DNA from 2 places in the Cupriavidus sp. genome. Region 1 is predicted to be linked to the other one. Evidence: predicted binding sites of a transcription regulator. Region 1 holds the regulator's gene; the other holds the start of a gene.

Evidence for each region. The regulator FNR, encoded in region 1, switches genes on or off when oxygen is low (the NO sensors DNR and NnrR bind a similar motif). The targets are predictions, from matches to a motif close to TTGATNNNNATCAA.
Region 2: ACO550_RS27080 (DUF3079 domain-containing protein) is a predicted target of FNR. The motif match lies at 9,070-9,083, and genes of this name have one in related genera.

What each region holds. Positions count from the first base shown of each region.
Region 1 covers NZ_DBHKYV010000030.1:61,479-73,466, forward strand. Annotated here, with positions in the region: gene ccoN (cytochrome-c oxidase, cbb3-type subunit I) at 152-1,600, shown strand; gene ccoO (cytochrome-c oxidase, cbb3-type subunit II) at 1,619-2,311, shown strand; gene ACO550_RS27995 (CcoQ/FixQ family Cbb3-type cytochrome c oxidase assembly chaperone) at 2,316-2,477, shown strand; gene ccoP (cytochrome-c oxidase, cbb3-type subunit III) at 2,480-3,394, shown strand; gene ccoG (cytochrome c oxidase accessory protein CcoG) at 3,452-4,945, shown strand; gene ACO550_RS28010 (hypothetical protein) at 4,988-5,197, shown strand; gene ACO550_RS28015 (hypothetical protein) at 5,194-5,439, shown strand; gene fnr (fumarate/nitrate reduction transcriptional regulator Fnr) at 5,540-6,265, opposite strand; gene ACO550_RS28025 (urease accessory protein UreH domain-containing protein) at 6,351-7,118, shown strand; gene scpB (SMC-Scp complex subunit ScpB) at 7,680-8,606, shown strand; gene rluB (23S rRNA pseudouridine(2605) synthase RluB) at 8,635-10,617, shown strand; gene rimP (ribosome maturation factor RimP) at 10,945-11,433, shown strand; gene nusA (transcription termination factor NusA) at 11,430-11,988, shown strand, end outside.
Region 2 covers NZ_DBHKYV010000028.1:71,082-83,069, forward strand. Annotated here, with positions in the region: gene ACO550_RS27030 (MFS transporter) at 1-10, shown strand, start outside; gene ACO550_RS27035 (LysR substrate-binding domain-containing protein) at 42-1,022, shown strand; gene ACO550_RS27040 (aspartate ammonia-lyase) at 1,019-2,431, shown strand; gene ACO550_RS27045 (YbaK/EbsC family protein) at 2,493-2,990, shown strand; gene ACO550_RS27050 (UTRA domain-containing protein) at 3,080-3,814, shown strand; gene badH (2-hydroxycyclohexanecarboxyl-CoA dehydrogenase) at 4,020-4,787, shown strand; gene badI (2-ketocyclohexanecarboxyl-CoA hydrolase) at 4,819-5,601, shown strand; gene aliB (cyclohexanecarboxyl-CoA dehydrogenase) at 5,647-6,798, shown strand; gene aliA (cyclohexanecarboxylate-CoA ligase) at 6,823-8,466, shown strand; gene ACO550_RS27075 (MarR family transcriptional regulator) at 8,511-9,020, shown strand; gene ACO550_RS27080 (DUF3079 domain-containing protein) at 9,171-9,386, shown strand; gene ACO550_RS27085 (M20 aminoacylase family protein) at 9,399-10,595, opposite strand; gene ACO550_RS27090 (MFS transporter) at 10,604-11,923, opposite strand.

The sequences.
Region 1 (11,988 bases):
GAATCGACTTTAAATCGGTGCACTGACAACACCAGGCACAAACAGTTCGTCTGCGATGCATCGACATTGATTGAGGTCAACGCGACAAGTGCGCGGTTTTTCTAAAGTCACACTGTCAATAGGTTTATTCTTACTTAGCTTGGGGGTCTGAATGGCTGTCACCACCGCGTCTCCACGCGTCGACACCTTCAATTACGGCGTGGTGCGGCAGTTTGCCGTCATGACCGTAGTGTGGGGGATCGTCGGCATGGCCGTAGGCGTTCTGCTTGCGGCGCAACTGATCTGGCCAGATCTGAATTTCAATACACCGTGGCTGTCGTTCGGCCGGCTGCGACCGCTGCATACCAATGCGGTGATCTTCGCATTCGGCGGCAGCGCGCTGTTTGCCACGTCCTACTATGTGGTGCAGCGTACCTGCCAGGCGCGCCTGTTCTGCGGCCCGCTCGCGGCCTTCACGTTCTGGGGTTGGCAGCTCGTCATCGTGGCCGCCGCGATCACGCTGCCGATGGGCATTACGAGTTCCAAGGAATATGCCGAGCTCGAATGGCCCATCGACATACTGATCACGCTGGTCTGGGTGGCCTACGCCGTAGTGTTCTTCGGCACGATCATCAAGCGCAAGACGCGGCACATCTACGTTGCCAACTGGTTCTTTGGTGCCTACATCCTGACGATTGCGATCCTGCACATCGTCAACAACATCGAGATGCCGGCGTCGATGTGGAAGTCGTACTCCGCCTATGCAGGCGTGCAGGATGCCATGATCCAGTGGTGGTACGGCCATAACGCGGTCGGTTTCTTCCTGACCACGAGCTTCCTCGGGATGATGTACTACTTCATCCCCAAGCAGGCCGAGCGCCCGATCTACTCGTACCGCCTGTCGATCGTCCACTTCTGGGCGCTCAACTTCACCTACATGTGGGCAGGTCCGCACCATCTGCAATACACCGCGCTGCCAGACTGGGCGCAGTCGCTGGGCATGGTGTTCTCGCTGATCCTGCTTGCGCCGTCGTGGGGCGGCATGATCAACGGCATCATGACCATGTCGGGCGCCTGGCACAAGCTGCGCACCGACCCGATCCTCAAGTTCCTGGTTGTCGCACTGTCGTTCTACGGCATGGCCACGTTTGAAGGATCGATGATGTCGATCAAGACCGTGAATGCGTTGTCGCACTACACGGACTGGACCATCGGCCACGTCCATTCGGGCGCACTGGGCTGGGTCGCGATGATCTCCATCGGTTCGCTCTACTACCTGATTCCGCGCCTGTTCGGCGAGAAGCAGATGTACAGCACGCGGCTGATCGAACTGCACTTCTGGGTCGCAACGATTGGCGTGGTGCTCTATATCGCCTCGATGTGGATTGCCGGCGTGATGGAAGGCCTGATGTGGCGCGCCACGCAGCCCGACGGCACGCTTACCTACGCGTTCGTGGAAGCGGTGAAGGCCAAGTATCCGTTCTACCTGATCCGTTTGCTGGGTGGCCTGTGCTTCCTGGGCGGCATGTTCATCATGGCCTACAACGTGTTCCGCACCATCGCGGGCAAGCCCGCCGTGGATGCGCCGATCCCGGCCAGCCTGCCGGCCTCTGCCCACTGATCGCCGAGGATTGCAACGATGTCTCAAAATCAAGGTTTCTTCAGGCACGAGACGCTGGAGAAGAATGTCGGCTGGCTGATCATCGCCACCATCATCGTGGTGAGCATTGCCGGCCTGGTGCAGATCGTGCCGCTGTTCTTCCAGCATTCGACCACCGAGCCCGACCCGGGCATCACGCCGTATTCGGCACTACGCCTGATGGGGCGCGACATCTATATCCGCGAAGGCTGCGTGGGATGCCACTCGCAACAGGTGCGCACACTGCAGGCCGAGACCGAGCGCTATGGCCATTTCTCCACGGCCGGTGAATCGGTGTTCGATCATCCGTTCCTGTGGGGTTCCAAGCGTACCGGTCCGGACCTGGCACGCGTCGGTGGCCGTTACTCCGATGACTGGCAACGGATTCACCTGCGCAATCCGCGTGACGTGGTGCCCGAGTCGGTGATGCCGTCGTATCCGTGGCTCGAAAAGACGCCGCTGCCGACCGATGCGGTACAGGCCCGCATGCGTGCCTTGCAACGCCTGGGCGTGCCATATACCAACGACGAAATTGCGCGCGCACCGGAAGAACTGGTGGGCAAGACCGAAGAGGACGCAATGGTGGCCTACCTGCAAGGCCTGGGCCTGAACCGTCGCAACGTCCGGCTCGACAGCGGTAGCGCCGCCACGGCTGCACCCGCCGCGCAAGCGTCGGCGCCAGCGAAGGAGTAATGCCATGGTGATCGTGACCGCTGTCGCCACTGTCCTGTCGATGCTGACCTTCCTGGCCATCTGCTGGTGGGCCTGGTCGGGTGGTCGTCGGGCCGCCAACGAGGAATCGGCGATGTTGCCGTTTGCCTTGCCGGACGAAACCAATCATCCAAGCCGGAATTCGTAACCATGAGCGATTTTATTTCCGATTTCTGGGGCTACTACATCACGGCCATTGCGCTGATCGGCATCGCGTGGTGCGTGTGGCTGCTGTTTTCCCAACGCAAGATGCCAAAGGGCGTCAGCACCACCGACGACACCGGCCATGTCTGGGACGACGACCTGCGCGAACTGAACAATCCGTTGCCGCGCTGGTGGATGTGGATGTTCCTGCTGGCCTGCGTGTTCAGCGTCGGTTACCTGGTGCTGTATCCGGGCCTGGGCTCGTACGCGGGCGTTCTGAAGACGTCCACGCAGGGCGAACTGGCCGCGCATCGGCAGGCCGCCGAGAAGATGCAGCACGAGGTCTATGCCAAGTACCTGAAGATGGACGTCAAGCAGGTGGCGGCAGACCCCGATGCGCGCGAGATTGGTCAGCGCCTGTTCCTGAACTACTGCGCGCAATGCCATGGTTCCGATGCACGCGGCAGCCGCGGCTTCCCGAACCTGACGGACAACGACTGGCTCTACGGCGGCGACCCCGAGACGATCCAGCAGACCATCGCCAAGGGCCGCAACGGCATGATGCCGCCGTTCGCAGGCACCATCGACGGCAAGCTGGCCGGGGACACGGCGCAGTACGTGCGCTCGCTGTCGGGACTGACCTACGACCCGATCCGTGCGTCGCGCGGCGAGGGTACGTTCAAGTCGACCTGTGCCGCATGCCATGGTGCGAACGGCAAGGGGAACCAGGCGCTCGGTGCTCCCAATCTGTCCGACAAGGTGTGGCTGTATGGCAGCTCCGAAGGATCGATCACCGATGCAATCCTGAAGGGTCATAACGGCCATATGCCGGCACATGAGGAAATCCTGACGCCGGAACGCATCCGCATGCTGACGGCTTATATCTGGGGCCTGTCGAACACGGCGCCTGCAGGGCAATGACAAACCGCTCCGACGCTGGGCGGCGTACCGCCCGCGCCGGAGCATGAGGGCTAAACAATGAACGCGCCCCTGGAATCTCCCCCCGCAACGCGGGACCGGACCGAGGCCCCCGGCTGGCGGCCAGCGCCGCCCGCAGGCAGCGCCGCGGAGGCTAGCGAAGAGGCGTTGTACGAGGTACGACGCAAGATTTATCCGCGCTCGGTGACCGGCGCCTTTTCAAGCTGGCGTGTCTGGCTGGTGATCCTGACCCAGCTCGTCTACTACGGCACGCCGTGGCTGCAATGGAACGACCGCCAGGCAGTGCTGTTCGATCTCGGTGCACGCAAGTTCTATATCTTCGGACTGGTGTTGTGGCCGCAGGACGTGATCTACCTGGCAGTGCTGCTGGTGATCTCGGCGCTGTCACTGTTCCTGTTCACGGCTATTGCGGGGCGGCTGTTCTGCGGCTATGCCTGTCCGCAGACGGTCTACACCGAGATATTCATGTGGATCGAGCGGCGTGTCGAAGGTGACCGCATCGCCCGTATCCGCCTGGACGGCGACCCGTGGAGCCTGCGCAAGCTCCGGCTCAAGGCGACCAAGCACACGCTGTGGGTGGCCATCGCGTTGTGGACGGGGTTCACCTTCATTGGCTACTTCGCGCCGATCCGTGAGCTGGGCAGCGAGATCCTGCAATTCTCGCTGGGCCCGTGGCAAACCTTCTGGATGCTGTTCTACGCGTTTGCGACGTGGGGCAATGCGGGCTTCATGCGCGAGCAGGTCTGCAAGTACATGTGTCCGTACGCGCGTTTCCAGAGCGTGATGGTCGATCGCGATACCTTTGTCGTGACCTATGACGTGGGGCGTGGCGAACCGCGTGGCAGCCGTTCGCGCAAGGCAGACCATCATGCGGCAGGCCTGGGCGATTGCGTGAACTGCAGCATCTGCGTGCAGGTGTGTCCGACCGGGATCGATATCCGCGATGGCCTGCAGTACGAGTGTATTGGTTGCGGGGCATGTATCGACGCCTGCAATCAGGTCATGGACAAGATGGAGTATCCGCGCGGGCTGATCCGGTACACATCGGAAAATGCGATGCGCAAGAGCCTGTCCGTGACCGATGCACGCAAACGGCTGATGCGCCCGCGCACAATCGTCTACACCATGATCTGGTTATTGCTGGCCGTAGGATTTGTCGCATCGCTGGCCATGCGCACCCCGCTCAAGGTCGACATCATCCGCGATCGCGGCGCACTTGGCCGCGAGGTGGAAGGGCGCTGGATCGAGAACGTGTACCGACTCCAGTTGATCAACACAACGGAAGCGCCGATGAAGGTGCGCGTGCAGGCCGGCAGTGATGAGTTGAAGGGGATGGTCGTCGAATACGATCACACCGCGGAAGCGTTGTCGCCCACATCGAACCGCTTGTTGCCAATCCGGATCCGCGTGCCGATCGACGATGCCAGGCAGGGGACGTACAAGATCAGCGTGACGGTGACCGCCGAAGCGGAACCCGCGCGTGCGGTGCAGATCCGGCAAAGCACGAGTTTTATCGTACCCCGCAATCTGTGATGCTTTATCTGTGAAGCTGGACGATACCAAGAGGAGAGCGCAATGACCCCACATCCCGCCAAGCCCTGGTACAAGGAGCCATGGCCGTGGATCCTGATGAGCGGACCGCTGCTGGCCATGATTGGTTGCGGCATCACGATCTGGCTGGCAAGCACGCATGCCGATATGCCGGTCGGGGATGCCACCCGTCATGGCCTGGTCGTGGAGAAGGTCGATGTTGACCATGCCCGGACACCAGCGAGGCAACCATGAGATTGCGCTGGCTGATGTGGGTGTTATGGCCGGCATTCCTGATGGGAGGCGCGGCAACGGCCGTGGTGTTCTCGGTGGTGGATCCTGGTGATCTCAGTTTTTTCGGGCATCCGGTCGAGGCATCGCGGCAGGCGGTCTATACGGTGGGATTCCTGGTGGCGTGGCTGTTCTGCGCGTTGTCCAGCGGGCTGACGCTGTACACGATGCCGGTGAAGCTCAGCGATACCGATGAACTCGAATAGGTCCGGTATGCATGAAGTGCCTGGGAACCCTGGAAAACGGAAAGGCCGCACCGGATGCGCTCCGGTGCGGCCTTTTGCATGTTGCTCGCGAAGGCGCCGTTCAGCAGGATCGGCTGTAGACCTGCTTGATACCCTCCATATCGACCAGCTTCACATGGCGCTGACGAATCTGGATCAGCCCCGCTTCCGCAAAGCGCGAGAACAGTCGGCTGACGGTTTCGAGCTTCAGGCCCAGGTAGCTGCCGATTTCCTCGCGGCTCATGCGCAGTACGAACTCTGTCGAGGAGTATCCGCGCGCCGACAGTCGTTCAGACATGTTGATCAGGAACGCCGCGAGACGCTCCTCGGCACGCATCGAGCCGAGCGTGATCAGCATCACCTGGTCCTGGGAGATTTCCTTGCTCATCAGGCGCAGGAACTGGCCTTGCAGCGACGGAAGCTGGCCCGACAATACCTGCAGGTCATCGAACCGCACGACGCAGACTTCGGTGTCTTCGAGTGCCGTGGCATCCGATGCGTGCTGCATCTCGCTGAGCCCGTCGAGACCGATCACTTCGCCGGGCAGGTGAAAGCCCGTGATCTGCGTGCGCCCGTCTTCCATCGTGACGTGCGTCTTCAGTGTGCCGAAGCGAATCGCATAGACCGCGGTGAGGGGCTCTCCCATGCGGTACAGCGTTTCACCCTTGTGAACACGAACGCGTTCCTGCACGAGCGTGTCCATTTTCACGAGGTCTTGCTGCGACATGCCCACGGGCAGGCAAAGCTGACCCATGGCACACGTGGAACAGCGGGGCGACATCTCGGTGACGGGAATGGAAGTCAACAATTGAAGTGCTCGTTTTGAATGCGCTTGAAGCGAGGGCGCGATGCAGGCATTTTACAGCGTCGAGTGACGCGGAAGCGAGGAACAGTTGCCATTTGGTGTACTTTTAAGCGTTTTTCTGGTGGCCCTGCTTGGCGGCGTGCATTGCGCCGCAATGTGCGGTGGCATTGCGATTGCCGCGGAGCAGAACGGCACGCGCCGGGTGGCCGCGATCGTGCATCGCTCGCCGCGTAGCTGGTGGGCCGAACTGTGCGTGATGCACGCCGGACGCCTGACCACCTACATGCTGCTTGGCGCATTGATGGGCGCGGTCGGCGCAACCGTGTGGAAGCAGGAGTATCTGCCACTGCAGCGCTGGCTCTATGCGGCCGGCAGTGTGATGCTGGTTCTTACCGGGCTGTGGTTGCTACGCGGGCGAACCAGTCTTGTCAGCTGGATCGAGCGGCTGGCATCGCGTGCCGCATCGCACGTCGTGCGCCTGGCGGGATCGGTGGCGGGATACGTGCCGGCAGCGGTGCGACGCGAGCAGCGCACCCCGCCGATGTTGCGCCGCTATGGCATGGGGCTGGCATGGGGTCTGGTACCCTGCGGCATGGTTTATGGGGCACTCGCCATGGCGCTGCTCGCTGGCAATGCGCCATCGGGTGCGCTCGTGATGGGTGCGTTCGGATTGGGCACGCTACCTAACCTGCTGGTGATCTCGGGGTTGTCTGGCTATCTGCGGCAGTTGTCACGCAAGCCGGTGATTCGGACCGCGTCGGCGCTGGTGGTGATCGGGTTTGGCGCGCTCGGCGTGGCGCGGGCGATCTGGCTTCCTGATACGCTCGCGCAACACGGTTTTTGCGTGGTGTTTTGAATCGACCACAGCGGCGGGTTGCGGGCGGGGGGCGGAATGCCATACAATCGCGAGAACCACGGTATCGCGCCGCGTCATGCTCGTGGCGTCGCCGGGGCGACATTCCTGATCTGGGGTGTCGGTCCAGGGTTTCGGGGCTGCTTAGGCATGCCGGAACCATTCCCACAGTCCATCCGGTTCAAAAGATCTGGTTAAAAGGCCGACGGCGGTGTGGAAGGTGGCGCCGGGTCAAGGCGATTGTTGTCTGGGTTGCCTGAGCCGATATCCGTATTTTCTTGCCGTCTTGGCCATTCGGTGGCCCTGGCGATTGTCCGCCCCGAAGGGAGAAGGCGCGACGCAAGAGGTCCGTCGACTGGCGAAGCCTGCCAGGCCCGGACGATCTCCTGCCGGACAGACCGGCAACTCGATGCAAGGAAAGATGTGCACGGCTGCGCTGCCAGAAGGCATGCGCGCTGGCTGCGCGATGAGATGGCGGAAAGCTTCGGCGCCGCTGTATCTGCAATCTCCAGTGCCCCGGGATGGATCCGGGGGCAGGTGCAAAGACAGGCTGCACGCAATCACATGAATACCCAAGAGGCGAAGATCGTCCTCGAGACCGCGTTGATCTGTGCGCAGGAGCCACTGCGCGTTGGCGATCTGCGGCGGTTGTTTGCCGACGACGTCGGTGCCGACACCATCCGGGTGTTGCTGGAAGAATTGCGCCAGGACTGGCAGCAGCGCGGGGTCGAACTCGTTGCCCTGGCCAGTGGCTGGCGGTTCCAGAGCCGCCCGGAGATGCGCGAATTCCTGGATCGCCTGAATCCGGAAAAGCCGCCAAAGTACTCGCGCGCGGTGATGGAGACATTGGCCATCATTGCGTATCGCCAGCCTGTCACACGGGGCGATATCGAGGAAATCCGCGGCGTGACGGTCAGCACGGACGTAGTCAAGAAACTCGAGGATCGTGGCTGGATCGAGGTCATCGGCCATCGCGATGTGCCCGGTCGCCCAGCGCTGTATGCAACGACCAAGGCGTTCCTGGACGACTTGGGGCTGCGTTCGCTGGACGAGTTGCCACCGCTGGAAGATGCGCAGGCACAGGCGCAGGCCGCGCTGCTCGATCAGCAGGCGATCGACTTCGAGGAAATCGCCACGGCCAACCCGCCGGTGGGTGACGAGGAAGCGTTTGCCGAAACCGGCGACGCGGCTGGCGCTACGGAGATATCCGCCGTAGTGCCGGAGACTCCGCCCGCCGAGGCGCCGGAGCATATGGATGCGGCCGGCACCGAACCTGATTCCGGGGGCGAAGCCGGGCAGGATGAACAAGAAACCAGCGTCGCGCATTTGCCCGTGAAGGATGATGGGCAGGACGACGATGCGCCGGTGGCTCACGCCAACGGTTTCCACGTGGGCACCGAGGCTCCCGAAGCGGCGGCCGACGAAGGTCCGGATCGGACTGGCGAACTGCCATTGCCGACCGAGGACGACGACGAGCGCGTGTCCAACTGAATAACTTGCAACATCGATAGTGAATACTTTGTCTGATTCCGCTGAGCAAGACGTCCGCCAGCCGGACGTGCCGGGCGACACCGGCGCAGCCCCCGATTCGGGTAACGACGCCGACGGCGCACCGCGCCGCAAGGGGCTTCGGCGCGGCCTGCGCAACCTGGTGGCCACGCGCCGCCAGGCGGCACAGGACCGGGATGGCCGCGGCGAGGGCGACCCCGCCGTGGCGGCTGAAGGTGGCGAGGGTGCCCAGCCCGCGGCGCCGCGTAGTCGTGGCCGTCGCAAGCCGGCGCCCGCTGCGGACGCTGGCGCGCAGGTAGCGCCGCAGCCTGAGTCCGGTGATGCGCAGCCTGCCCAGGCGCCAGCCGGCCAGGGCCAGCGCAAGCGCCGGCAGCAGCCGCAGCGCAAGGCCGCCCTGGTCGATGGCGAAAACAAGCCAGTGGCCGAGCAGCCTGCCAGGCGTGACCGGAGCGATCGGACTGGCGACCGGAATGCCGAGCGCGGCGGTGACCGGAGTGACCGGAATGGTCAGCGCAAGGGCAAGCCCGGTGCCGGCAAGCAAGGCGGCAGGGGCGAGCAGCGTCAGGGCGACAGGCCCGGCAAGCAGGGCGGCAAGCCCGCCGGCGGCGCGCAGAAGACGGCCGCTGGTGGCGAGGACCTGTTCCGCTTCGTGATCTCCGAGCAGTTCGACCAGGAAGACATGGTCGTGCCGCGTACCAAGGCCAAGCCGGTGCGCGAGCTGACGTCGGATGACGATGCGCCGAAGCTGCACAAGGTGCTGGCCGAGGGCGGCCTGGGCTCCCGTCGCGAGATGGAAGAACTGATCCTCCAGGGCCGTGTGTCGGTCAATGGACTGCCGGCCCACATCGGTCAGCGCATTCTGCCGGCCGACCAGGTTCGCGTGAATGGCAAGCTGATCCACCGCAGGGTGTCGTCCAAGCCGCCGCGCGTGCTGCTGTACCACAAGCCGGCAGGGGAAATCGTCAGCCAGTCGGATCCGGAAGGCCGTCCGACCGTGTTCGACAGCTTGCCGCGGATCAAGAGCGGCAAGTGGGTGGCCGTCGGCCGCCTGGACTTCAATACTGAAGGCCTGCTGATTTTCACGACGTCGGGTGACATCGCCAACCGTTTCATGCATCCGCGCTATGGCGTGGAGCGCGAGTACGCGGTGCGTACGCTGGGCGAACTGGCTGAAGCCGATCGCCAGCGCCTGCTACACGGTATCCAGCTCGATGACGGCGAGGCCAATTTCCTGCGCATCGCCGATGGTGGTGGTGAAGGCGTGAACCAGTGGTATCACGTGGCGCTGACCGAAGGCCGCAACCGTGAAGTGCGCCGCATGTTCGAAGCCGTGGGGCTCACGGTATCGCGCCTGATTCGTACGCGTTATGGTCAGTTCCTGCTGCCGCGCGGCCTCAAGCGTGGTCGCTGGCAGGAACTCGAAGGCACCGAAGTGCTTAACCTGATGTCGGCAGTCGGCCTGAAGGCGCCATCCAAGGGTGAGCAGGGTGGCAAGGGCATGACCAAGGTCGGTGGCCGCAAGCAGCGTACGGAAGCTGCCATTGCCGGCATGCCGATGCACACCGGCATGGATGGTCTGCCGCGCTTCGAGAAGAGCGGCGGCAATCGTGGCGGCGGCAGCGCCGGCCGCGGTGGTCAGCCTGATCCGATGCAGACATCGATGGGTTACATCCCTTCGGGACCGGCACCGCTGACGTCGCATACAACGAAGTTTGGCGGCGGCATGGGTGGTGGCGGCATGCGTGGCGCGGGCGGCGCGGGCGGCGCGGGCGGCCCGGGTGGTCCTCGTGGCGGTGGCCGCGGCGGTCGGAGTGGAAACGCCGGCAGTGCCGGAAATGTTGGCAATGCCGGCGGCAATCGCCAGCGCCGCGGTGGCGGCGGAGGCGATGTCAACGGCAATGTGATGCCCAAGGCCAACAAGGGTGGCGGCGGCAATCGTCGGCCACGCGGTGGTGGTAGCGGTGGCGGCGGCGGACGCGGCGGTCATCGTTGATGCGGGTCGGGGTGCCTGCCGGCAAGTACCGGCAGGCGCCTCATCCCGGCGCGGACCAATCGGCTTTTGCCTTTTGGACATAATCCGCGTATAATCAAAGTCTATTCAAAAGTATCATCCTCAGCGAGGATGGGCGAATGATGGGCATTGCGCCCATTTTTTTTTGGTTCGCCCATTTGTGCTTGCGGCCGGTTTGCGTCACATGGCGCATGGCTGCCGGGGGTGATGTGGCAGGCAGGGCTTACAGGTCGTTTCGGAACCTCGATTTCAGAACGTTGTGTTGTCCAGTGTCTGCCAAGGTATTGAAAGCCACTACTCGGGATTACAGTGCATCTGGCAGATTTGATCGAAACCACCCTTATCGGCATGGGCTACGAGTTGGTTGAGCTTGAGCGTGCCCCGGCCGGACTTCTGCGTGTCTATATCGATCAGCCTGAAACTGGCATCGTCATTGAGGATTGCGAGAAGGTAAGCCGTCAGCTTACGCACGTGCTCACCGTTGAAAACGTTGACTACGAGCGCCTCGAAGTGTCGTCGCCAGGCCTGGACCGTCCGCTCAAGAAGTTTGCCGACTTCGTCCGCTTTGCCGGTGCTGAAGCCAGGGTCACGCTGCGCCTGCCGGTCAACGGCCAGAAGAATTTCGTCGGCATCCTGCGCGAAGTCGCGGGAGAGGCTGGTGCCGAGAAGGTCGGCATGGAATTCGAGGGCCAGGACGGCCCGGCGCTGCTGGAATTCGCCATATCCGATGTCGACAAGGCACGTCTTGTGCCGGTGATCGACTTCAAGGGAAATCAAAGAAAAGGGAACAAGCAATGAGCCGCGAAGTTCTGTTGCTCGTCGATGCGCTAGCGCGCGAGAAGAACGTCGACAAGGATGTGGTTTTCGGCGCGCTGGAGGCAGCTCTGGCCTCGGCCACCAAGAAGCGTTTCGAGGAAGACGTGGATATCCGCGTCCATATCGACCGTGAATCCGGTGAGCACGAGACGTTCCGCCGCTGGCTTGTCGTGCCCGATGAGCAAGGCCTGCAGGAACCGGACAAGCAGATCCTGTTGTTCGAGGCCCGTGAGCAGAACGCCGACATGCAGCTCGACGATTTCATCGAAGAGCAGATCGAGTCGGTGGAGTTCGGCCGGATCGGCGCGCAGGCTGCCAAGCAGGTGATCCTGCAGCGCATTCGCGATGCCGAACGCGAGCAGATCCTGAACGATTACCTGGACCGCGGCGAGAAGATCATGACCGGCACGGTCAAGCGCGCCGACAAGAAGGGCCTGATCGTGGAGTCGGGTCGCGTGGAAGCGCTGCTGGCACGTGACCAGATCATTCCGAAGGAAAACCTGCGTACCGGCGACCGTGTGCGTGCGTACATCCTGA
Region 2 (11,988 bases), on a different contig from region 1:
TGCGCGCTGAGCCTCAACCCTTCAATGCTGCGGGAGTAAGCATGTCTTCTACCAAGCCAATCGACATGAATGCCGTCCAGGTGTTTGTAGCAGTGGTGGAAGAAGGAACCATGTCAGGGGCGGCGGCCCGACTGGGCATTTCCCAGTCGAGTGTCTCCCAGATTGTGCGGCAGCTGGAAGATGATCTCGGTGTTGTTCTGGTGAATCGAACCCGGCGTCCCCTGGCACTTACCCCGTATGGCATTGCGCTCAAGAACCGCGGTGCCATTCTCACCGAGGAGATCGCAAACCTTAAGGCTCAGGTCGTCGAGGCGGGTCGAGGAATCAATCCCGACCTTCGTATCGGGCTGGTCGACTCATTCGCGGCAACCTGCGGCTCTCTGCTGACAAAGCGTCTGCTCGGCAAGACGTCGCAGTTGTCGATTCGCACCGGACTGAGCCCCCAACAAGGTGAAGCCTTGCTCCGGCGAGATCTGGACCTGATCGTCACCAGCGACCCATTGATGGATGCCAATGAGGTGGTCAGGTATCGGCTGTTTTCCGAGCGATACCTGGTGATTACGCCTCGCGACAACAACAAGCCCCTGCAAACGCTCGAAGACCTGCGGCGCCTTGCGAATGCGCTGCCAATTGTCCGCTTCAACAGGAACTCGCAGGTCGGCATGCAGATCGAGCGGTACCTGAGACGAATTGACTTGCGTATGCCGAACCGACTGGAGCTGGACAACGCAGACGCACTGACCTCCATGGTTGCCGCCGGCATTGGCTGGGCATTGACTTCACCAATGTGCCTGTTGCAAGCCGCGGCATACGCCGACCAGGTAGCGATTCACGTCGTGGAGCCAGTGGGACTGGAGCGCTCGCTTTACCTTGTCGCACGTCGCGACGAATACAGCGCCTTTTTTGAAGATGCGTGCAGCATTGCACGCGACGTTATTGAGACATCATTCATTCCCCGCGTAAGGGACCTCAGCAATGGTGTCGAAAAGCTCATCACCCTACACGAGAGGAATTCCCCATGAACAGCAAGTCCAATGCTGATGTGCGCATCGAGCGTGACTACGTTGGCGAAGTCAGCATCCCGGCGCAAAAGCTCTACGGCGTCAATTCCGTCCGTGGCTTCGAGAACCTGACCGTCGCACCGTTGACCGTCGCACACTATCCTGAGTTCAGCACTGCGTTTGCCCAGTGCAAATGGGCAGCGGCACTTGCCAACCGCGACACCGGCGTCATTACTGCCGAGCAGAGCAATGCCATTGCGCAGGCCTGCGCGGAAATCGTCGACGGTCAGTTCAAGGACTCCCTCATCGTCGACCTGATGGAGGGCTCTGGTGGCACCTCCACCAACATGAACTTCAATGAGGTCATTGCGAATCGTGCCCAGCAGCACCTCGGGTGCGAGCCGGGCAACTACGAGTTGATTCACCCCAACGACCACGTGAACATCTCGCAGTCGACCAATGACGTCTACCCGGCCGCCATGAAGATTGCGACTTACGCGATGCTCGGCCCGCTGATTGTTGAAGTCGAAGAACTTGCCAGGCTGTTTGGCCGCAAAGCGGAGGAGTTCGCAGACGTCCTGCACCTGGGCCGTACCTGCCTGCAGGATGGTCAGCCGATGCGGCTCGGGCAAGTGTTCGGCGGCTACGCATCTGTTACCCGACGGCTGGCCGAGGAACTCGCCGCCGTGCGCGACAAGCTGCGTACGCTTCCGCTGGGCGGCACCGCAATTGGCACTGGCTTCGGCGCGCCGGCCGGATACCGGGATTCCGTATATCCGCACCTGAGCCGCATTACCGGCGTGGAGTATCTGGCACCGGCTGACTCGTTCGATGCCATGCAGAATATGGACGTGTTCTCACGCGTCTCGGCCGAACTCCGTACTTGTGCAACCTCGCTTGCCAAGATTGCGGCAGACCTTACCGTTCTTTCGTCCGGTCCCGTTGGTGGATTCGGCGAGCTCCGGCTGCCCGAGGCGCAAGCCGGCTCCTCGATCATGCCTGGCAAAGTGAATCCCGTGCTACCGATGGCCATGATCCAGCTGAGCTTCGCCGTGGTTGGGAACGACGTGGCCGTGGCGCAGGCAGTCCAGTATGGCGAACTGGAGATCAACCATTTCGAGCCCGTCGTCGCCTCTCGCGTGTTTGACAGCATTACGTTGCTGAAGAACGGCATCCAGCGCTTTGCCGAGAAGTGCGTAGCGGGCATCCAGGCGGATGTCGCCCAGAATGAACGTCACTTGCTCGATTCGATGGCGGTAGCCACCGCACTCGTTCCCACGATCGGGTACGCACGTGTCAGCAAGCTCGCACGACAGTCGGTTGCCGAAGGACGTCCACTGCTGAGCATCCTCGAACAATCCGGCTTGCTTTCGAAAGAACAGGCGCTTGAGGCCATCCAGAAGGCGTCGTACCCGGTCTTCAACCAATGACCCAGCGTTGCCGCCGCCAACGATAAACTGGCGGCGGCAACCATCAGACTTGACGACAAACATGCTTGGAAAGGAAGAACTTCTGCACTGGATGGCCGCGCAGAAGCTGACGTTCGGCTACGAGGAACACGAGCGGGTTCTTAACATGGCGGAATCGGGCACGTTGCGCTTGACGCTGCACGGGGCACGCTGCAAGAACCTGCTCGTACAGGACAAGCAAGGCCAGTGTTACCTCATCGTAACGACCGCAGACAAGTCGCTGGACCTCGCGGGCACCGCCAAGGCTTTGGGAAGCAAGCGCATGTCGTTTGCTTCGGCGGAGCGCATGCATGACTTGCTAGGCGTGCGTCCCGGTTCATTGAGCCCTTTGGCATTGGCCAACGACAAGGCGCTGTCCATCAATCTGATCGTGGACAGCGAACTGGCCAAGGAACCAACCTTCCTGTTTCATCCATTGGACAGTACCGCAACGGTGTCTCTACCGGCGGGCGAACTCGAAAGGTTCCTCGATGGCACCGGGCATCGCATCATCTGGGCCGCCCTTCCAACTCGATGTTGAGTGTTGGCGCGCGCTCCCTTACTATGTTCGAACATATGCAAAAGTAAGGGATAATCCGCGTCCGCAATGTTGTGGCGCGTCTCGCCCGTATGAGCCGAACCAATTCCGCTGAAATCACCCGCCAGTTGCTGGATGGGATCACCACGGGTCGCTTTCCGGTCGGCGCGCTGCTGCCCACCGAATTCGAGTTGTGCGAGCAGTTCCAGGCCAGCCGCTACACGATCCGGGCTGTGCTGCAGGAGCTGCAAGATCTTGGACTGGTGTCGCGTCGCAAGAACGTGGGCACACGTGTCGAGGCAGCGATCCCCAAGCCAGTATTCCGGCCAACGCTGGCGTCGGTGGAAGACCTGATGCAGTTCGGCGAGGAGCACCGGCGCGTGGTGCAGTCGGTGGATACCGTGGCGGCAACCGGCGATCTTGCGAAGGATCTCGGCTGCATCGACCAAGCGAAGTGGCTGCGGATCTCCAGCGTGCGGATGAGCGATGCCACCAGCGCCACACCAATGGCCTGGACCGATGTGTATATAGATCCGGTCTACACGGATATTGCCGAAGCGGTGCGCAAGTCACCGCGCATGCTGGTGAGTTCGCTGCTCGAAAGCCGGCATGGCAAGCAGATTGCCGAGATCGAACAGGACGTGCGTGCGTCCGTACTGGCCGATGCGCGGATTGCCGATGCCCTGCAACTTGCGCCGGGTAGCGCAGTACTCAAGATCTTGCGGCGCTATATGGACGATACCGGCGCCACCTTCGAAGTCTCCGTGACCGTACATCCGGCGGACAGCTTTGCCGTGTCGATGCGACTGAAACGGTCGGCTGGGTAATGCCGCCCCCGCCGACGACAGCGCAATATACGTAAATATCTTTCCTTCATGGGCCGCAAGTGATCGCAGCCCACTTCTGCTTTACTCCACATCCTTCCAGTTTATCTAGGGTTAACGATCACGACACAACCGTGATTGTTCCTTGCCGTCCGTCTTTCGCACTCCTAATATAGGTCAACATCTTTACCTATTTAGGAGGAGCGACATGAAGCGGTTCCAGGATCGGGTAGTCATCGTCACCGGGGGCGGCGGTGGCATCGGCGGCGCCACCTGCCGGCGTTTTGCCAGCGAAGGCGCACGTGTGGCCGTGTTCGACATGAACCTCGATGCCGCGCGGAAAGTGGCTGCCGATATTTGCGCGGCAGACGGCACGGCCGAAGCATTTGCCTGCGACATCACTGATCGCGCGGCCGTCGATGCAGCCGTGGCTGCCGCTGAAGCGAAGCTCGGCCCGATCGACATCCTGATCAACAACGCCGGTTGGGATGTGTTCAAGCCATTCACGAAGACCGAGCCCGCGCAGTGGGACAAGCTCATCGCGATCAACCTGACCGGCGCACTGCATATGCACCACGCAGTGCTGCCGGGCATGGCGGCACGCAAGGCCGGGCGCATCGTCAATATCGCGTCCGATGCGGCGCGCGTCGGTTCATCGGGCGAAGCGGTCTATGCCGCGTGCAAGGGCGGACTGGTGTCGTTTTCCAAGACCATCGCGCGCGAGCATGCGCGTCACGGCATCACGGTCAATGTGGTCTGCCCTGGTCCCACCGATACGGCGCTGTTCGCCGAATACAAGGAAGGCGCGGGTAATCCGGACAAGTTGATGGAGGCCTTCACGCGCGCCATTCCACTGGGCCGCATCGGCAAGCCTGAAGACCTGCCCGGCGCGGTGCTGTTCTTTGCGAGCGATGACGCCGCCTTTGTGACGGGCCAGGTCCTGAGCGTGTCGGGCGGTCTGACCATGAACGGCTAAGCACTACCCCAAACATTCCAAGGAGCGAGACATGGCATTCGAAGACATTCTGTACGAAGTTCGCAACGGCGTGGCCTGGATCACGATCAACCGGCCGGACAAGATGAACGCATTCCGCGGCCAGACCTGCGACGAGCTGATCAAGGCGCTGAACAGGGCCGGCTATGACCGCGAAGTAGGCGCCATCGTGCTGGCGGGCGCGGGAGATCGCGCCTTCTGCACCGGCGGCGACCAGTCCGCGCACGACGGCAACTACGACGGACGCGGCACCATCGGCCTGCCCATGGAAGAACTGCACGACACCATCCGCAATGTGCCGAAGCCGGTGATTGCACGCGTGCAGGGTTTTGCGATCGGTGGCGGCAATGTGCTCTGCACCGTATGCGACCTGACCATCTGCTCCGAGAAAGCTGTCTTTGGCCAAGTAGGGCCGAAGATGGGCTCGGTCGACCCAGGCTATGGCACCGCATTCCTGGCACGCGTGGTCGGCGAGAAGAAGGCCCGTGAGATCTGGTACATGTGCCGCCGCTATTCGGGCGCTGAAGCCGTGGCAATGGGCCTGGCCAATGCCTGCGTGCCCCATGAAGAGCTCGACGCCGAAGTCCAGAAATGGGGCGAGGAACTGTGCGAGCGCAGCCCCACCGCACTGGCCATCGCCAAGCGCAGTTTCAATATGGATACCGCGCACCAGAGCGGCATTGCCGGCATGGGCATGTACGCGCTGAAGCTGTACTACGACACCGAGGAATCGCGCGAGGGCGTCAATGCGCTCAAGGAAAAGCGCAAGCCGGACTTCCGCAAATACGCGAAGTAACACCTCGCCAGCGCGCGCCGCAGAGTCATACCGGAGACAGACACCATGAACCCCTACCTCAATGAAGACCTGGTGACGCTGGGCGACCATGCCCGGCGCTTTGCCACCGACCGCATCGCACCCGGTTTCCAGCAACGCGACCAGACCCGCGAGCTCGACCGCGCGCTGATGCGCGAAATGGGCGAGATGGGCTTTATCGCGCCCGAATTGCCCGAGCAGTATGGCGGCCAGGGGCTCGGGTGCCTGGCGGCCGGCGTAATTCACGAAGAGGTGGCACGCGCCGATCTGAGCCTGTCGTATATCAACCTGCTGGCGTCGCTGAACGGGCAAATCCTGGCGCATCACGGCAAGCCCGAAGTAGTCGCCCCGTGGCTCGCGCGACTCACGCGCGGTGAAGCGTTGCTGGCCATCGCCCTGACTGAACCGCGCGGCGGATCGGACGCCGCCAACCTGCAATTACGCGTCGAACGGATTGGCGACGAGTACGTGATCAACGGCGAGAAGACCTCGATCTCTGCTGCCGATCAGGCCGACGCCACGGTAGTCTTCGGCCGCACCGGCACGCGTGAAATGGCCGCCTACGGCGTGACCGCGCTGCTGGTGCCGATGGACTTGCCCGGCGTCACCACCAACCGCTTCGACTGCCACGGCCAGCGCGCCATCGGGCGCGGTTCGATCTTCTTCGAGAATGTGCGCGTACCGATCGACCATCGGCTCGGCGAAGAGAACAAGGGTTTTGTTCAGGTGATGCAGGGCTTCGATTTCTCGCGCGCGCTGATCGGCCTGCAGGTCCTGGCCGTGGCACGCGTGTCATTGGAGGAAACCTGGGCCTATGTGGCTGAGCGCGAGGCCTTCGGCAAACCGCTGTCAGCATTCCAGGGGGTCTCGCATCCGCTGGCCGATTTCGACACGCAGGTTGAAGCAGCACGGCTGCTTTGCCTCCAGGCGTTGTGGCTTAAGGACCAGGGCGCACCGCACAGCGCCGAGGCGGCCATGTGCAAGTGGTGGGCGCCCAAGCTGGCGTATGACGTGGTGCACCAGTGCCTGCTGATGCACGGCCACGGCGGCTACGACCGAGGACCGATGGAGCAACGGCTGCGCGATGTGCTGGGCTTCCAGATTGGCGATGGCACCGCGCAGATCATGAAGACGATCATTGCACGCGCCCGTGCGGGCCGCGATGCGGTGCCGATCTAAGCCCTGTTCCACGGAGACCACGTCATGGATTTCGATGCAGTATTGCTGGCGCCGCGACGCGCCCGGAGCGTTGCCAACGGTTACTGGCTGGACCGCACGATCAATGACGAGATCGATGCGTGCCTGGCGCAGTGCCCGGACAAGCTGGCACTGGCCGCGGTCAGCGTGGCGTCGGGCCAGACACGGCGCTTTACCTATCGCCAGTTGGTATCACTGGCCGACCGCATCGCGGTGGGACTGACACGGCTGGGCGTGGGCCGCAACGACGTGGTGGCCATGCAGTTACCGAACTGCTGGCAGTTCACCGCGCTGTACCTGGCCTGCTCGCGTATCGGCGCGGTCTTGAACCCGCTGATGCATATCTTTCGTGAGCGCGAACTGCGCTTCATGCTGGCGCACAGTGAGGCCAAGGTACTTATCGTACCGAAAGTCTTTCGCGGCTTCGATCATGAAACCATGGCCCAATCGCTGCAGGCGGATTTACCCGGACTGCGGCAGGTGGTGGTGGTCGATGGCAACGGCGCCAACGACTTCGATGCGCTGCTGACCGTACCTGCCTGGGAAACCGACGACGACGCGCACGAGATACTCACACGCCATCGCCCAGGTCCCGACGACATTACGCAGCTCATCTTCACCTCGGGCACCACTGGCGAGCCCAAGGGGGTCATGCATTCAGCCAATACGCTGATGTCGAACATCGTTGCCTATGCGGAGCGTTTGCAACTGGGCCGAGACGACGTAGTGTTGATGGCATCGCCAATGGCACACCAGACCGGCTTTATGTATGGCCTGATGATGCCAATCATGCTGCGCGCCAGCGCCATATTGCAGGACACCTGGGACCCGCGCATCGCAGCCGACGTGATTCGCACCGAGGGCGTGACATTCACGATGGCGTCGACCCCGTTCCTGACCGACCTCACGCGAGAGGTGCAGGAAACCGCCGCGCCGGTGCCTACATTGAAAACCTTTCTCTGCGCCGGGGCTCCGATCCCGGGCGCGCTCGTCGAGCAGGCCCGCCAAGTGCTGGGCGCCAAGATCGTCTCGGCCTGGGGCATGACCGAGAATGGCGCAGTCACGCTGATCCATCCGCACGACGACGACCACCGCGCCTGCACGACTGACGGCTGCCCCTTGCCGGGCGCTGAAGTCCGGATTGCAGCGCCTGATGGCAACGCTGCCGCGCCCGGCGAGGTCGGCAGGCTGCTGGTGCGGTCGTCGTCGAACTTCGGCGGTTACCTGAAGCGTCCGCACCTGAACGCCACTGACGACGAGGGCTGGTTCGACAGCGGCGATTTGGCTTCGTTGGATATCGACGGCTATATTCGCATCAGCGGCCGCAGCAAGGACGTCATCATCCGGGGCGGAGAGAATATTCCGGTGTTCGAGATCGAAGCGCTGTTGTACCGGCACCCGGCCGTTGCGCAGGTAGCCATCGTCGCTTATCCCGACGCCCGGCTCGGCGAACGCGCATGTGCGGTGGTGGTACCCAGGGGCGGGAAATCACTCGGCTTCGACGAGATGGTGACTTTCCTGAAAGCCCGGCAGGTAGCGCTGCAATACATCCCGGAACGGTTAATCCTGCGCGACGCGCTGCCGGCCACGCCGACCGGCAAGATCCAGAAGTTCAGGTTGCGCGAGATACTGGCCGAGGGCACGCTCTAGCCGCCGCGCTACAATCGCGGGCGCACCGTCAACCGCACAGGAACATGGAATCTCCGGACAAACTCGCCGCCGCGCCATTGGAGATGGAACTGGCCAACCGGCTGTTCTTTCGGCTCTACCAATGCGCGAACATGCTGCACAAGACGGGCACCCGCGCCGTGGAGGACGAAGGCCTGACCACCCAGCAATGGGCCGTGCTGGGCGCGCTGTCGCGTGAACAGGCCGCGCCGGGCATGAGCATCGGCGAACTGGCCAAGTACCTGATGGTGACGCGACAGAACCTGTCGGGCGTGATCAGCCGCATGGAACGCGACGGCCACGTAGCCATCGCCCCCGACCCGCGCGACCGCCGCTCACGCGTGGTCACCATGACGCAAGAGGGCCGGCACGTCTGGCTGGAACTGGCCCAACCCAAGATCCGCGCGTACTACGGTCGGCTACTCGCCAATTTTTCCACCGACGACATCACGCATGCGCTGCACTACTTGCTGAAGCTGCTCAACAGCATGGAGCAACTGGACCAGGAGTGGGCCGCGGGGGGCGAGGAAGAGTAGCGGTTACAGGGCAGGTCCTCCACACCTGCGCCGGTCTACGCCGTCACATTTGATTCAACGCAAACGCCGTAGCAATATCGCCAACTTTCACACCCGAACGACCTACCATGCAATGCGTACGGCGCCTTCCTGCGCGCCGCCGCATTGCAAATGGCCAAGAAATTCCCGCTCCATCCGAAGCACCCCGAACGCATCTGCTGGGGTTGTGACAAGTATTGCGCCGTCGATGCCATGGGCTGTGGCAATGGCTCCAGCCGCACGCAGCATCCGATGGAACTGCTCGGTGACGACTGGTACGAGCATGGCGATTGGGGGATCGAGGTGGAGGTGAAGGACGCGTCAGCGCGCCCCCCATCCGCAGCCTGAAGCCACGCCGTCTTACTCCTCCCGCTTCAGGTACCCTTCAGCCAGTGCCACCCAGCATGCTGCACCCAGCGGGATCAAGGCATCGTTGAAGTCGTAGCCATCGTTGTGGACCGAGCATCCCACCCATTGCCCCGTGCCATTGCCGAGCACGAAGTAGCAGCCGGGCACCTTCTCCAGCATCCACGCAAAATCCTCGCTGCCCATCTGCGTGGATGGGGGCACCTGCAAGACCTTGTCGTTGCCCAGCACGCTGGCTACCGCCGCGCGCGCGATGGCCGCTTCGGCCGCGGTATTGCAGATGGCCGGCACCAGATGCTGGTATTCGATATCGACGCTCACGCCGCACGATGCGGCCTGGTGCGTGATCACCTCGCGAATCCGTTGCTCAAGCAGTTTGCGCACCTCGGGCACGGTGGCGCGCACGCTTAGCTTCAGCGTGGCCGTTTCCGGGATGATGTTGTACGTGGTGCCCGCCTCGATCTGTCCGACGCTGATCACACCCGCGTCCACCGGCGCCACGTTGCGCGCAATGATGCCCTGCAGCGCCACTACCGTATGGGCCAGCGCCAGTGTAGGATCCGCCGCGCGATGCGGGATGGCCCCATGCCCACCCTTGCCGCGGAACGTGACGGTGACGCGATCCGACGATCCACCTTGCGGGCCAGCTTGCACCACGGCCATTCCCACTGGCAACCCTGGCGCATTGTGGAACGCGTAGATCGCATCGCACGGGAAACGCTCGAACAGGCCGTCATCCATCATCGACAGCGCGCCGGTCATGCCTTCCTCATCAGGCTGGAAGATCAGGTTCAGCGTGCCATCGAAGTTGCGCGTGCTGGCCAGGTATTCGGCGGCGGCCAGCAAGGTTGCCGTGTGGCCGTCGTGCCCGCAGGCATGCATACGGCCCGGCACCTGGCTCTGGTAGGCCAGCCCGGTACGCTCCTGCAGCGGCAATGCGTCCATATCGGCGCGGATGCCGATACGGCGTTGCCCGTTGCCGACCTTCAGTTGCGCGACGATGCCGTGGCCACCGATGCCGGCATGCACGTCATAGCCCCATTCGCGCAACAGGCCCGCAACAATGCCTGCGGTACGCGGTACTTCGGCGCCAAGTTCAGGATGCGCGTGGATGCCATGGCGCAGTTCGGCGAAACGTACCGCGGACGCGGCCAATGCTGCAGGGATCTGGTTGGAAATGTTGTCGGTCATGATGATGTTTAGTCGCGGCCCGGGTGGCTGGGAAACAGCAGCAGTGCAATGAAACTGATGATGGATGCGCAGAACAGGTAGCCGGCGGGTGCCATGCGGCTGCCGGTAGTGGCAATCAGCCAGGTCACGATCAGCGGTGCAAAACCGCCGAATACCGTAACGCCCACGCTATACATGATCGACATGCCGGTAGCGCGATGGTGGCGCGGCAGCGCTTCCATCATCATCGCCGTGCCGGCACCGCTGCCGACCGAGCCAATGGTCACCGACAGCGCTATGCAGCACAGCGTCAGCGGCAGGCCCGGTCCCGACGACAGCAGCGCGAAGTTCGGCAGCATCACGCACAGCGACAGAATGCTGTTGGCGATCAGCAGCGGCTTGCGGTGCCCCAGCCGGTCCGCGAAGCGTGCGAACAGCGGTGCCATCACCAGCATCGTCAAACCCGCCACGCATGCGGCCAGGAAAGCCGTGGCCTGCGGCATATGCACGGTGTTGACCAGGTAGGTCGGCATATAGAACACCATGATGTACATCGACGACGTGCTGCTGGTCATCAGCAGCACGCCGAGGAACAGCGTGCGGCCATGCTCGCGCAACACCGCGCGCAGGCTGGCGTGCGCGGTATCTTCCGTATGGGTTTCCTCAAGGTGGCGCCGGATATAGATGCCCACCGGCGCAATCAGCAGGCCGATCAGAAACGGCACGCGCCAGCCCCATGACTGCAGGGCTTCCGCGCTCAATGACGCCGACACGGCGGCACCGGTCAACGCACCCAGCAAGGCGGCGGCGCCCTGCGTGGCGGCCTGCCAGCTCACCAGGAAGCAACGCCGGTTCTTGCTGGCCGATTCCATCAGCAATGCCGACGCCGCGCCTACTTCACCGCCGGCGGACAAACCCTGCAGCAGGCGGCCGAACACCACCAGCACGGTTGCCGTCACGCCGATGCTGGCATATGACGGTGTAAACGCGATCAACGCGGTGCCCACGGTCATCAGCGCAATAGTGAGTGTCAGAGCGGCCTTGCGGCCCCGGCGATCGGCCAGGTTGCCAATCAGCACGGCTCCCAGCGGCCGCATCACGAAGCCGGCGCCAAACGTGGCGAATGACAGCAATAGAGATGCTGTAGGACTGCTGGCCGGAAAAAACAGCCGGCCGATAATGGCTGCAAAAAAGCTGTAGACCGTGAAGTCGTAGATTTCGAGACCGTTGCCGATGGCGGCGGCAATCACGGCGCGGTGTTTGCCGGGATGGCGCGCGGCAGTGCTGGCCGCGGGCGTGACAATATCTGCTGCGGCATCGCTGCGCAGCGGAAGACTGGCTTCGTGCATGAGGCTCCTCGTGGTGGCACGTCACGGCAGTCGCCCGTCTGCGCTGCCAGTTGTTATGGTCTTGT